Regions from separate parts of the Bacillus paralicheniformis genome, predicted to be linked through region 4. Evidence: predicted binding sites of a transcription regulator. Region 4 holds the regulator's gene; each other region holds the start of a gene.
The links. The regulator Rex, encoded in region 4, represses fermentation and respiration genes when NADH is low (regulators of the CRP and FNR family bind a similar motif). The targets are predictions, from matches to a motif close to TTGTGAAATATTTCACAA.
Positions count from the first base shown of each region.

Region 1: the regulator Rex is predicted to act here: its motif matches at 1,851-1,868, upstream of CP943_RS21205 (cytochrome ubiquinol oxidase subunit I).
Region 2: the regulator Rex is predicted to act here: its motif matches at 1,871-1,888, upstream of CP943_RS02220 (L-lactate dehydrogenase).
Region 3: the regulator Rex is predicted to act here: its motif matches at 1,357-1,374, upstream of CP943_RS10675 (nitrate reductase subunit alpha).

Region 1 covers NZ_CP023665.1:4,150,574-4,153,911, reverse strand. The annotation lists gene CP943_RS21220 (DUF1259 domain-containing protein) at 1-261, opposite strand, end outside; gene CP943_RS21215 (formate/nitrite transporter family protein) at 346-1,134, opposite strand; gene CP943_RS22355 (hypothetical protein) at 1,298-1,639, opposite strand; gene CP943_RS21205 (cytochrome ubiquinol oxidase subunit I) at 1,924-3,330, shown strand; gene cydB (cytochrome d ubiquinol oxidase subunit II) at 3,317-3,338, shown strand, end outside.
Region 2 covers NZ_CP023665.1:401,373-404,710, reverse strand. The annotation lists gene CP943_RS02225 (L-lactate permease) at 1-819, opposite strand, end outside; gene CP943_RS02220 (L-lactate dehydrogenase) at 869-1,828, opposite strand; gene CP943_RS02215 (nitrate/nitrite transporter) at 2,279-3,338, shown strand, end outside.
Region 3 covers NZ_CP023665.1:2,066,432-2,069,769, forward strand. The annotation lists gene CP943_RS10675 (nitrate reductase subunit alpha) at 1-1,292, opposite strand, end outside; gene CP943_RS10680 (DUF438 domain-containing protein) at 1,465-2,706, opposite strand; gene CP943_RS10685 (DUF1858 domain-containing protein) at 2,703-2,933, opposite strand; gene CP943_RS10690 (TIGR04053 family radical SAM/SPASM domain-containing protein) at 3,037-3,338, opposite strand, start outside.
Region 4 covers NZ_CP023665.1:693,217-696,554, reverse strand. The annotation lists gene CP943_RS03575 (CPBP family intramembrane glutamic endopeptidase) at 1-690, shown strand, start outside; gene CP943_RS03570 (YdiK family protein) at 690-881, shown strand; gene tatC (twin-arginine translocase subunit TatC) at 926-1,702, opposite strand; gene CP943_RS03560 (twin-arginine translocase TatA/TatE family subunit) at 1,709-1,882, opposite strand; gene CP943_RS03555 (redox-sensing transcriptional repressor Rex) at 1,921-2,565, opposite strand; gene moaC (cyclic pyranopterin monophosphate synthase MoaC) at 2,569-3,075, opposite strand; gene CP943_RS03545 (ABC-F family ATP-binding cassette domain-containing protein) at 3,222-3,338, shown strand, end outside.

The DNA.
Region 1 (3,338 bases), 920 kb from region 4:
GATGCCTTGATCGACAAGCTTTTTTGTAAACAACGGAATTTCTTCAGGCAAAATGGCAACTTCGGCCATATTCAAGGCGATTCCGTTTTGATCGAGCGACTCGAACATGACTTCTTCCATGCCGACTCCACGGCTTGGCCTTCCTTGAATCGTGACGCGCAAATTCCGTTTGATGCTGACAGAACAGACACCGTGTTCAATGTGCGGCTCCCAATTTAAAATATGTCCAAACTGCTGGCAAAGCGAATGAAAACTTTGCATCTGCTGAACCTCCATTTTTAAAGTTACCACGATTTTATGAAGGGAACCTGCATATTTAGAATCCTTTAAAAATGGACAATCTTTTTATTTGATGATTTCTTCACCGCCCGGCTTGTTTGCATAGTGGTACATGAAGCCCATCATAAACGCGCCTCCGATCAGGTTCCCGAGGGTTACCGGAATCAAGTTATGGATTGCGCCTGCAATCGAAATCGTATCCGGATGCTCGGTGACCAGAGAGACGGCAAAAGTGGCCATGTTCGCGATGCTGTGTTCATAACCGGAAATAAAGAAAGTAAAAACAAACAGCATCATAGAGAACATTTTCGCTCCGTCTCCTTTTTGCGCCATCGGAACAAAGAACGCAAGGCAGACTAGCCAGTTACACAAAATCGCTTTGAAAAACAATTCGGTCACCGGCGTATTCATTTTATGTTCCGCCACGCTAAGTATAAAGCCGGTGGAAGAAGGATCCTTAAATAAACCGGTCGCAAAGATGAGGCCTGCGAAAAACACGGCGCCCATTAAATTTCCTGCATAGCTGAACATCCACAGCTTGATAACAGCGGGCCAACGCATTTTTTTACGAAGCGCAGCCAATGTATAATAAAATGTATTTCCCGTAAATAAATCTCCTCCGCCATAGACGATCAGAATGATGGCGCCCCCGAATGTGATTGCTGCAATTGGATATGTGAACGGAGAATGTTCAACATAAAATAGATTCCCCGTTTTAAACGCTACAATGACTCCGAACCCGATAAACATACTGGCCAGCATAGCTCGTAAAAGATAACGAAGCGGGCTTTGCATAAAGATGCTTTGCTTTTTTAAGGCAAGCTCTTCGACTAGAACAAGTGATTTTGATTCCATGTTTTCCACCACCATCAAGTGTTTACTTAAGAAGTATCTATCATAAATACAAACTAAGTATAGCAGGATATTGTGAAACATTTCACAAATTTTGTGTATTTTGTTTGAACAAATGTATGGTTCGATTTTCATAGAATAAACAGGGTATCGTTATTGTTTATTTTCAAGTAATAAATATTCCATCCATTCGTAAAAGCCTGAGGGAGCGATGTTTCAAAAATAGCTCGACAGGGAGGGATACGGCAGCAAGCAGGTAAATGCGCAGTGTAATCAGCAAGTGCTGCATGAAGGCATAGATGAAGGACGTGCGCAAAAGGCTGAGGGAAGATTTCACAGATTGGACAAAATAGCAGGACTTTCCGTCAGGCGTTTTCAAGCTGAAGGAAAGCGCCGAATTTGTTTGATTGCATATAACGGTATTCTTTTGATCCGCAAGGCTTTGCGCAGAGAATCGCAATCGTTGAATGACGAAATGCTCCGCGGGAATGAGGGGCATTTTTCTCATGCTGATTTAGTTCTTGTTAACCACAGTGTCACAAAATAGCTATAATTTCTTCGGATAATTGTCACAATGACATCCATAAATTAGGGGATATGTACTTTATTTAAGAAGGGATTCGCGGTAAAGTACAGGTATAAATAACCATCCGGATAATAACGGAACATCAATGTGGGCCAAGGTCACCCTTTTGTCTGTGATCATATTCATAAGATTCATGTGAAACTTTGAGCAAGGGTGATGCCATTCGGCAACGGTCCGGCTAGAACAAAGAGGAGGAGACTGGAACAGTGGACGAACTCATTTTGGCAAGATTTCAATTTGCTTCAACAACGATCTTTCACTTTATTTTTGTGCCGATGTCAATCGGGCTTGTCTTTATGGTTGCTTTAATGGAAACTCTATACGTCGTAAAGAAAAAAGACATTTACAGAACGATGGCTAAATTTTGGGGGCACTTATTTTTAATTAATTTTGCAGTCGGTGTGGTCACCGGGATTCTACAGGAATTTCAGTTCGGAATGAACTGGTCGGAGTACTCCCGCTTTGTCGGTGATGTATTCGGCGCTCCGCTCGCGGTGGAGGCGCTGCTTGCTTTCTTTATGGAATCGACGTTTATCGGTTTGTGGATATTTGGCTGGGACCGGCTTCCGAAGAAGATTCATTTGCTGTCCATCTGGCTTGTTTCGCTTGGAACGATCATGTCGGCGTTTTGGATTTTAGCGGCCAACTCGTTTATGCAGGAGCCTGTCGGATTCGCGATCAAAAACGGCCGCGCGGAAATGACCGATTTCTTTGCGATTATTAAAAATCCGCAGCTATGGGTTGAATTTCCGCACGTCATTTTCGGTGCGCTTGCCACCGGAGCGTTTTTCATTGCCGGTGTCAGCGCGTATAAAATGCTGAAAAAACAGGAATTGCTCTTTTTTAAAAAATCCTTTCAAATCGCGATGATTGTGGCGCTTGTTTCCGGCATCGGCGTAGCGTTCAGCGGACATGAGCAGGCCCAGCATCTGATGAAGAGCCAGCCGATGAAAATGGCTGCCAGCGAAGCGCTTTGGGATGACAGCGGTGATCCTGCAGCTTGGACGGTGCTTGCGAACATTGACGCGGACAAGCAGGAAAACAAATCAGAGCTCAGCATCCCGTATGCGCTTAGCTATTTGGCTTATAAACAATTCAGCGGCGATGTGCCCGGAATGAAGACGCTGCAAAAGCAATATGAAGAAAAATACGGAGAAGGAAATTATATTCCGCCGGTGAAAACGACGTTCTGGAGCTTCAGAATCATGGCCGGCTCAGGACTTTTAATGATCGTTGCCGCTTTGACTGGCCTCTATCTCAGCTTCCGTAAAAGACTTGAAACAAGCAAATGGTTTTTGCGGACGATGGTGGCTTTAATCGCCTTTCCATTCATTGCAAATACGGCGGGGTGGATCATGACTGAAATCGGACGCCAGCCGTGGACGGTGTTCGGTATTTTGACAACGGCGCAGTCCGTGTCGCCGAACGTATCAGCGGGAATGCTGCTGTTTTCCGTCATCGCGTTTACAGCGATTTATCTTGTACTGGCGCTCGTTCTTGTCTACTTGTTTGTGCGGGAGATTAAAAAAGGGGCTGCACACCATGACCACCATCATGACGATTCCGTATCGACAGACCCGTTTGATCAGGAGGTTTACCATGGTATCTCTTAATGAACTTT
Region 2 (3,338 bases), 290 kb from region 4:
GTATATGTGACGCGGCTGCCACTTTTTCAAAAACAGCGCCAGCGCTCCCATACTGATTAAAGCGGCCAAAATGTCCGCAAGTTCCGGCCCCAATCCAATCATCGTTAAAGTCTGCACCGCCGTATAGCTTCCGCTTAATACAAGGAGAGCCGGCAGCGTTTCCCTTATTCCTTTAAACCCGTCCAGTATGAAAACGAGCAGGAACGGGACAAAGAAAGTGATGAACGGCAGCATCAAAGCGAGCGTTCTGGAAAGCTCAACCGGTGTCAAGCCTCCCATCTGTGCTCCTGTGATTACCGGAATTCCGATCGCTCCAAAGGCGCCGGATGCCGCATTCGCAATTAAACATAGAGATGCCGCTTTTAAAGGTTTAAAACCAAGCTCGACAAGAAGAACGGCGCTGATCGCAATCGGCACGCCGAAGCCTGCCGCGCCTTCCAAAAAGGCGTTAAAACTGAACCCGATCAGCAATAACTGAAGCCGCTGGTCAGACGAAATCCCGGCAATGCTCGCTCTGATCACTTTAAACTTTCCGGTTTTGACAGAAATTTTGTAAAGCCATACAGCCATCAGGACAATATATCCGATCGGCCAAAGACCGTTTGCAATTCCAAGTAAAACGGCTGAGACAGCTTTCGCAGCCGGCATGTGAAAAAAGAAAACCGCTACAATAAAGCTGACCGCCAGCGTCAAAAATGACGCGATGATTCCTTTCATCTTCAGCACGGTCAATGCAAGGAGAAAGAAAAGAATCGGCAGAATGGCGGCAAAAGCGCTGATAAACAGATTCCCAAACGGATCGTATATCTGCTGCCACATTTTCATCATCTCGCAATCTTCATGATGTTAGTATCTTCATGATGTTCAGTTATGCCTGCAGTTCAAAATGCGGTTTTAAAATTGCTTTTAACACACCTGCGCTATGCTTGAATTGCTGTTTTTCCTTTTCATTCAGGTCGAGCTCAATAATTTCCCTCGCTCCGCATCGGCCGACAACCGCCGGAACTCCGATATAAACATCATTTTCCCCAAATTCGCCTTCAAGATGTGCGCTCACGGTTAAAATCGCTTCTTCATTGCGGTAAATCGCTTTCGTAATACGCGCGAGGCTCATGGCAACTCCGTAGTATGTCGCACCTTTTTTCTCGATAATGTGGTAAGCGGCGTTTTTAACATTGTCAAACAGTTCATCAAGATCTTCTGCTTTGTATTTCTCATTTCTTTTCAGCAAGTCGCTGACGGGAACTCCGCCGATATTCGCGTGGCTCCAGACAGGCAGCTCCGTATCTCCATGTTCACCAATGATGTAGCCGTGGGCATTGTGGGCAGCGACACCGAAATACTCGCTGAGCAAGTAACGGAAACGGGCTGTATCAAGTGTTGTACCGCTTCCGATCACGCGTTCTTTCGGAAGTCCGCTGAATTTCCAAGTCGCGTAAGTCAAGATGTCGACCGGGTTTGTAGCGACAAGGAAGATGCCGTCAAAACCGCTGGCCATGACTTCTCCGATAATTCCTTTGAAAATTCTCAGGTTTTTTTCGACAAGATCCAGACGGGTTTCACCCGGCTTTTGGTTTGCTCCGGCGCATACGCAGACAATGTCGGCGTCTTTGCAGTCCTCATATGTGCCGTACCATGTTTTCACAGGATGCGGGGCAAATGCTTTACCGTGGTTTAAATCCATGACATCGCCCATTGCTTTGTCTTTATTTAAATCAATGATCACAAGTTCGTCTGTGATACCTTGGTTAATTAACGTAAATGCATAACTGCTTCCAACAAAACCCGCACCGATCAAAACTGTACGGTTGACTTTTTGGTTTCTCATGACTCATCATTCCTTTGCCGTTTGTTTTAAAATCTAAGCTGTTTGTGAAACTCTTCACATTCATATTGTGCAATACTTCACATACTTTTTCAAGTGATATACATTTTTATTTATGTCTATTTTGTGTCTCTACATACTTCTTCCTTAAATTTGTACATTTTTTGGTAAAAATATGCCTTACAGCTAAAGAAAAATTGGTAAACGTGCTGCAAAAGACTGCTTTATCTGCAAGTGCATCAGGCCCATTCCAATCTAAGTTTCCCCTTTTCAACAGTCATAACACCTCAAATCTTCAGCAACATTCAATCATCGCCGGGTATAATGCCGTCCAAATTAACATTTTAAATATTCAATCTTTTAGTTTGTTAGTAAAGCTGACAAAAATACTGCCAACCCTATTCTATTTTGTCATGATAAATTCTAGAATCTATCGGATGGGGAGTGTTGCAATTGAAATTGGCGGATTTGAGGAAGAGCGGACACGCACCTTCCTTGTTGTCATCTTTTTTATATTTCGATGTCAGCTTTATGATTTGGGTGTTGCTGGGGGCGCTTGGTGTTTATATGACGGCTGATTTTGATTTATCTCCATCACAGGTCGGATTGATTGTCGCCATACCTACTTTGGCCGGATCGTTTTTCCGGATTGTGCTCGGCATTTTAACCGACCGTTTCGGACCGAAAAAAACGGCTATTGGCGGAATGCTGCTGACGATGATTCCGCTGATATGGGGGTGGCAGTTCGGTTCATCGGTCGCCGAGCTGTATATCATCGGAATTTTACTCGGTGTGGCAGGCGCAAGCTTTTCCGCATCCCTTCCGATGGCGAGCCGCTGGTATCCGCCGCACTTGCAAGGCCTTGCCATGGGGATCGCCGGAGCGGGAAACAGCGGAACACTGCTCGCTACACTATTCGGCCCTCGCCTGGCGGAGCAAGTGGGCTGGAACGGCGTCATGGGATTGGCGCTGATTCCTCTGATACTCGTGTTATTCAGCTATTTCCTTATGGCAAAAGAACCTCCGAATCAGCCGGCGCCTAAACCGCTCAAAGACTATTTTGCTGTTTTCAAAGAAAGGGACACTTGGTATTTTTGCCTTCTCTACAGCGTAACATTCGGAGGTTTTGTCGGCTTGTCCAACTTTTTAAGCTACTTTTTTGCATCCCAGTATGCCGTTCCGGCGGTAAGGGCCGGCGAATTTGTCACGCTCGTCGTTGCATCGGGAAGCTGCCTCCGCCCTGTCGGCGGGTTGATTGCCGATAAAATCGGCGGCGTGCGTCTGCTGCAATTCCTCTTTATCGGGGTGGCTCTGTGCATGTTCTCAGTCAGTATGCTCCCGTCTCTTGGCGTTGTCACAGCCGTATTATTTATCGGCATGGGCTGCCTCGGGATGGGGAACGGCGCGATATTCCAGCTTGTACCGCAGCGATTTCAGCAAGAGATCGGGATGGTGACGGGAGTCGTGGGCGCTGCGGGGGGAATCGGCGGATTCTTCCTCCCGAATATTCTCG
Region 3 (3,338 bases), 1.4 Mb from region 4:
GTGCCGATCATATCTTCGTGTCCAAGCATGGAAAGCCGAGGTGTGATCGGTTTTTCTGAATCCTCATCAACCATGCGCAGATTCCATTTTCCTTGGCCGTCCCAGCGGGAGCCCATCGTGCCCTGCGGAATCGCAAATCCATCTGTGTCTTCATCCCAAACGGCAGGCTTCCACTCATCATGCTCTGTAGCACGCCCGATATCTTTAGCATGGAGGAAGCGGCCTGCTGTGAACGTTCCGTTTTCCTCTTTCAAAGTCACCAAAAACGGGAAATCGGTATATTGTTTTGCATAATCAATAAAACGCTCCGTTTTCTGGTTGACATAAAAGTCTTGGAGAATGACGTGGCCCATCGCCATGGCCAGTGCGCCGTCCGTGCCTTGTCTGATGCTCAGCCAATCATCGGAAAACTTTGAGGACTCGGCAAAGTCCGGGCTGATCGAAATCACTTTTGCCCCTTTATAGCGGGCTTCGGCTAAAAAGTGAGCGTCAGGCGTTCTGGTAAGCGGCACATTAGAACCCCATGTCATGATGTAGCCTGAATTGTACCAGTCGCTGCTTTCCGGAACGTCGGTTTGATCTCCCCAAATTTGCGGTGAAGCAGGAGGGAGGTCGGCATACCAGTCATAGAAGCTCAGCATCGGCCCGCCGATCAGGGACATAAAGCGTGACCCTGCTGCGTGGCTGAGCATCGACATGGCTGGAATCGGCGAGAAGCCGACATTTCGGTCAGGACCGTATTTGGCAATGGTGTACAGAAGGGAAGCCGAAATCAGCTTCAGGACTTCGCTCCATTCGGCGCGGACAAATCCGCCTTTTCCGCGCGCCTGTTTATAGGCCTTTGCTTTTTCAGGGTTTTCGATAATTGATTTCCATGCTTCCAGCGGATTTTTGCTGCTGTTTAGCGCCTCGCGCCACATCTGGATCAGCACACCGCGTACATACGGATATTTCACGCGGAGCGGGCTGTATATATACCAGGAAAAGCTCGCTCCCCTCGGACAGCCGCGCGGTTCAAAGTCCGGCATATCAGGGCCAGTCGAAGGGTAATCGAGTCGCTGCCCTTCCCATGTGACGATTCCGTTTTTGACGTAGATATTCCAGCTGCAGGAGCCTGTACAGTTCACCCCGTGGGTAGAGCGAACCACTTTATCATGCTGCCATCTATTTCTGTATACATCTTCCCAATTCCGGTCTTCATAAGTGGTTTGGCTGTGTTGATTGGAATGGCGTTCAATAGGAGAGAAATAATTTAATCTCCTGAAAATGGGACTCTGTTTCTTTTTTTTCATTGCTGGTTCACTCCTTCTGAGTCAGTGATGCTACCCTCACTATATATGGAGGAGGCGCTGGACCTTGTTAAATTTGTCACATGGTTTCGGGTTTTCACAAATTTGTCACATTTTCAGGAGGGGAGAGGGAGGACAAAAAAACAGCCTGCATGGAAGCGGGCTGTCGAATGGGTCAATCGCTCGTGTTCAAAATTCTCTTTTCCCCGGTAATCTCTTGAATCGGGGCGATGTTCTGGGTGAATTCCAAAGTTCCGATATAGCGGCCGTTTTCATCGCGTACGGCAAAATAGCGGATGAACACGTATTTGTCTTTAAATTTGATCCAAAAGTCTTCAACGTCTTTTTTGCCTGATTTAAAGTCGTCAAGAAGTTTGTTGACGATGTGGACGCTTGCCGGCGGATGGCAGTTTTGGACGGTCCGGCCGATTACGGCTTTTGTCCTTGCGAAAATCCGTTCCTTTCCGTGTGAAAAATAGCGGACCACATCGTTTTCATCGATGAAGGTGATATCGACCGGAAGATGGTTCATCATGTGCTCAAGCTGGGCCACGGACAGAATACCAGTAGGGAGCCTGACATATCCGTCAGCCGCTTCTTCTGTTGTTTTGAGCTGATGGCGTTCAGGCTTCCACACCGTTTCCGGAGCAGTCAGGCAATATCCGATCTCGTCGCTTTCAGCCGCGATTTTCAGCCATTCGTCTTCTGTCAGCGTTCTGAGCGCCATCGGCAAGAGGATATTTTCTTCTTTATAAATCATTTCCGTGCCTTCTTGAATGATAAACGTTAGCTCGCGGATGACTTCATCTTTTTTGTCCGGCGTATACTCTTCCAACAAACGCTTCACTTCTTTGATGCTCTTGCGGATAAAATCATCGACAGCCCACATTACTTGGCTGGGCCCTGTAATTCCGTACTTTTCTAAATAGGGGAAGAGAAGATTTTCTTTTCTGCTGTAATGTTTGTCGACATCGGCGAGCAAGTTCAAGTCTGTGAGCAGCTTGAGAATGTTGTCGCGGTGATCTTCTTTTTCAAAACGTTCCAAATGAAGCTGCATTTTAAAGTTCAAAAGGAGGTCGATTTCTTTATTTTCTTTCATAAAAGTATGAACGGGATGGCCTGGCTGCTTATCGGCGTCAGCTCGGTGAATGTCTTCAATCGATCCTTTAAACACAGCGGCGTGAACGGAACAAAGCTCTTGAATTTCTTCGGGGGTAATGCCTTCTTCCTTCATTAACGCCTGTTCCAGCTGAGCGATTTCTTCAGCATTGACTGAACCGAACGCCTTTTCAAACCGTTTTTTGACGTCGGCAAGCGGTTTTCCTTTATGAAGGTCGATAATGATTTCTTTCAAAAGCTGCTTTTTTTCCTCTGGCAGACCTTGCTGCGTTTCCCGGTTGTTAATCATTTCGCTCATTGTTTTTCTCCTTTCCAAACGGGGTCAAATTCGTGCGCTTTCAATATGTCTAAGACATGCGGCCATTCGATTTGCATCATTCGCGCGCCTTTCGGAATCGTCATGATACGCCCGGCTGTTTCCAGCATGCCGGGCTTCGTTATGTTTTTAAACCCGGCTTCCTTCATCACGGCTTTTAGTTCAGGATGCAATGTGCAAAGTTCGTATACGGAATCGTTCAAATCAATTTTTTTATTATGCAGAGGGATCACATCCTTTGATAGTGATGATCATTCTCATCTATACCGTAATACAAGTATGCTGAAAAAAATGTGACGTACATCACATTTTTCAGCGCAAAGCCTTCGGAATATAAATACAGCTCGGGTCGCTTTCCAGGTAATCGCCTGTCAGAGCATAGGCACGCGAGCGCGAACCGCCGCACACATGGCGGAATTCACAGACGCCGCATTTTCCTTTAAATCCGTCCGGATTTCGCAAATCCTTAAAGATCGGTGATTCGCGATAAATCTCAGCCAGCGGCTGTTCGCGGATGTTTCCGGCTTTAAACGGCAGGAGTCCGCTTGGATATACATCGCCGATATGGGAGATAAACATAAAGCCGTTGCCATCGTTCACACCTTTCGGAGCCC
Region 4 (3,338 bases):
CAATTGTCGGCCGCTGTCGGCTTGCCTCTTCTTTACTTTTTGGGAGTGGGCAAAGGACAGCCAAAGGCTGAAGCCCAGCTTACATTGACAGGCGTCTGGTCTGTCATCGCGTTTACCCTCTGTCTCGTTATCGTGCTGCTGATTTTGCGGACGGTGCCGAAGACGACGCTTCGCAACCGCCCGAAAGCATCGGTTGGAGCGTCAATCGGATGGGCGGTAGCCGGCGTTTTTCTCGCTTTGTTTTCGCAGTCAATTGCCGCTTCGATCGAAATGTACTTGTTCGGGGTCAACCCGGAATCGGAAAATACGCAGCGGATCATGGAAATCATCACCGCATTGCCGCTGATGGTGTTTGTCTCTTCTGTATTCGGACCGATTCTTGAAGAAATCATTTTCAGAAAGATCATTTTCGGTGCAATCTATGAGAAAACGAATTTTTTCATTGCCGCTTTGTTCAGTTCGGTGCTCTTCTCGGTCGTCCATTTAGATTTCAGCCATCTGCTCATATATACAGCAATGGGATTCACATTCGCCTTTTTATATGTCAGAACCAACCGGATTATCGTGCCTATTTTCGCCCATGTCGCCATGAATACGCTCGTCGTCTTACTGCAGACATTCCGGGAGCCTATTGAAGAATATTTGAAACACGTCGAGAAAATGCAAATGATTATTGGAGGATTTCTATGATGAGAAGCCCTAAATTCTGGGGAGCGATTTATTTATTAACGGGTGTGCTGTTTACATATCTGGCGGCAACCTCGCCCGGAAGCATGTGGTCTTTTTACACGATCCTGCTGATGCTTTTCGCAGCCTATAATATCAGCATTTCCTTTAAAATGTTCGCCCTGGCCGGCAAGATGAAACGAAAAGATCAATAGCCTTTTTTGTGAAGGAAAAGAGCCATTCTGAAAAAGAATGGCTCTTATTTTGTATGGTCGTTCAAAAACGCTTGATTTTCCTCTTGAATCATTGTTTTTTGCGCCTGCCTGTAGGATATTCTTGAAATCACGATACTGATTTCATAAAGAATGAGCAATGGCACTGAGACCATTAAATGCGACAAAAGCTCAGGCGGTGTAATGAGCGCCGCGATGACGAACAACACAAAATATGCGTATTTTCTGATTTTCGCCAAAAACATCGGCGTCACGAGGCCGAGCCTTGTGATAAACATGATGACCACAGGCATCTGAAACAATAAGCCAAAAGGAAGCGTCAACTGAAGCAGAAACTGAAAATATTCGTGTATTCCGATGACCTGGTTGACATTCAGATCATCTGAGACTCTCGTCATAAAGTCCACGACAAACGGAAATAAAATAAAGTAAGAAAAGGCAATGCCGCCTAAAAAAAGAATAATCGATATCGGAATATAGCTGAGCGTCACTTTTCGTTCTTTTTCATACAGCCCCGGGCTAATGAAAGCCCACAGCTGGTATAAAACAAGCGGCGAAGTCAAGACGGCGCCGATGATGAAAGCGAACTGCACGTACACAAATAAAGGATCGGTCAGCTTGAACGCGTTGAGCGTCAGCAGCTTCGCTTCATCCGTCTGCTGCAGATAGATAATCAGCGGCTTTGCCAATAAAAAGCCTGCCACAACAAATAAAACAAAAAAGAAAAAAGTGATCACAAGCCGTCTGCGTAGTTCTGTGATATGTTCTATCAGCGACATTTCTCTTTCCTTCATAAATGTCATCCTATCCTACTGATCTTCTTTCTTTTTATCGGAATCGTCGTCAGCCAAACCTTTTGTCGCATTCTTAAACTCCCTCAGCGTGTTTCCCGCTGCTCTTCCCAGCTCGGGAAGTTTTTTCGGGCCGAATATCAAAAGCGCCACCACGACAATTAAAATAAAGCTTCCAGGACCGATTGGCATAAAGCCTGCCCCCTTTCCTTTATTTTTCGTTTTCCGTTTTACTTTTCCTGCATTGAATAATGTTTCATGAAATACACCAGCGACTGAAGTTCAACCGCCAAATCTATATGATGAATGCGAATGTGTTCCGGCACATTCAAGCGGGCCGGCGTGAAATTAAGAATGCCTTTAATGCCAAGCTCCACCAGCCTGTCTGTAATCGACTGTGCGGCTTGAGCCGGTACCGTCAAAATGGCGACGGGGATATCATCCGTCATATGCTCTTCAAGTCTATTCAGATCATAGACGGGAACACCGCCGACCTCGGTTCCGATTTTTTCCTCATTGATGTCAAACGCCATGGCGATTTTTGTATTATTATTTTTGATAAAATTGTAATGGAGAAAGGCTGTCCCCAAATTCCCCACGCCAATGAGCGTTACGTTCGTCATTTCATCCTGATCAAGCGTCTTTCTGAAAAAGGACAGCAAATAATTGACATTGTAGCCGTATCCTTTTTTTCCGAGCGCGCCGAAGTACGAGAAGTCCCTGCGGATGGTCGCAGAATCGACTTTGACGGCATCGCTCAGCTCAGCGGAAGATACACGCTGTTTTCCGGATGCATGAAGGTTTTTTAAAAAACGATAATATAATGGCAACCGTTTCGCTGTCGCTTGCGGAATTTTTGAATGATCCATGTTCATAAACTAATCCTCCATGTCTACATCAGCTTTTTCCCTTTTATAGTCACCGTTTTTCCCGCCTGTCTTTTCGAGAAGAAAGGTCGGTCCTATCACCATTCCCTTATCCGCCGCTTTGCACATGTCATATACGGTCAGCGCACATACGGAGACCGAAGTTAACGCTTCCATTTCCACACCTGTGCTCCCTTTGGTCTTCACTTTAGATTGAATATGCAGGATGCTCTTCTGTTCTTTCTCCTCCCAGCGAAAGGCGATGTCGACTCCTTTCAGAGCGATCGGATGGCACATCGGGATGATGGCGGATGTCTGTTTTGCGGCCATGATTCCGGCCACTTGCGCCACCGACAATACATCGCCTTTTCCGATTTCCCGGTTTTTGATTTTTTCATGTACTGTTCGATTCATAGACACGCTTGAAACAGCCGCAGCTGTGCGTACTGAAGCTTCCTTTTCGCTTATATCAACCATCTTGGCTCTGCCTTGTTCATTAAAATGTGTAAACTCATTCATGTTCTGAACTCTCCTTATAACGATCATACACTATTTTTTTCATTCTGTCTTTTTCTTTGGCTAAAATCTTCCAGACTTCACTTAATTGTTTGCTGACTGCGCAGTGATAGGCTACACTTAAAATAGCAGACAAGAGGTGAAAGATCATGATGATTTTACAAGTGAACCAACTTTCAAAATCGTTTGGAGCCGATACGATTTTAACGAATATAAAACTCGAAGTCAGATCTCGGGACCGGATTGCGATCGTCGGACGCAACGGC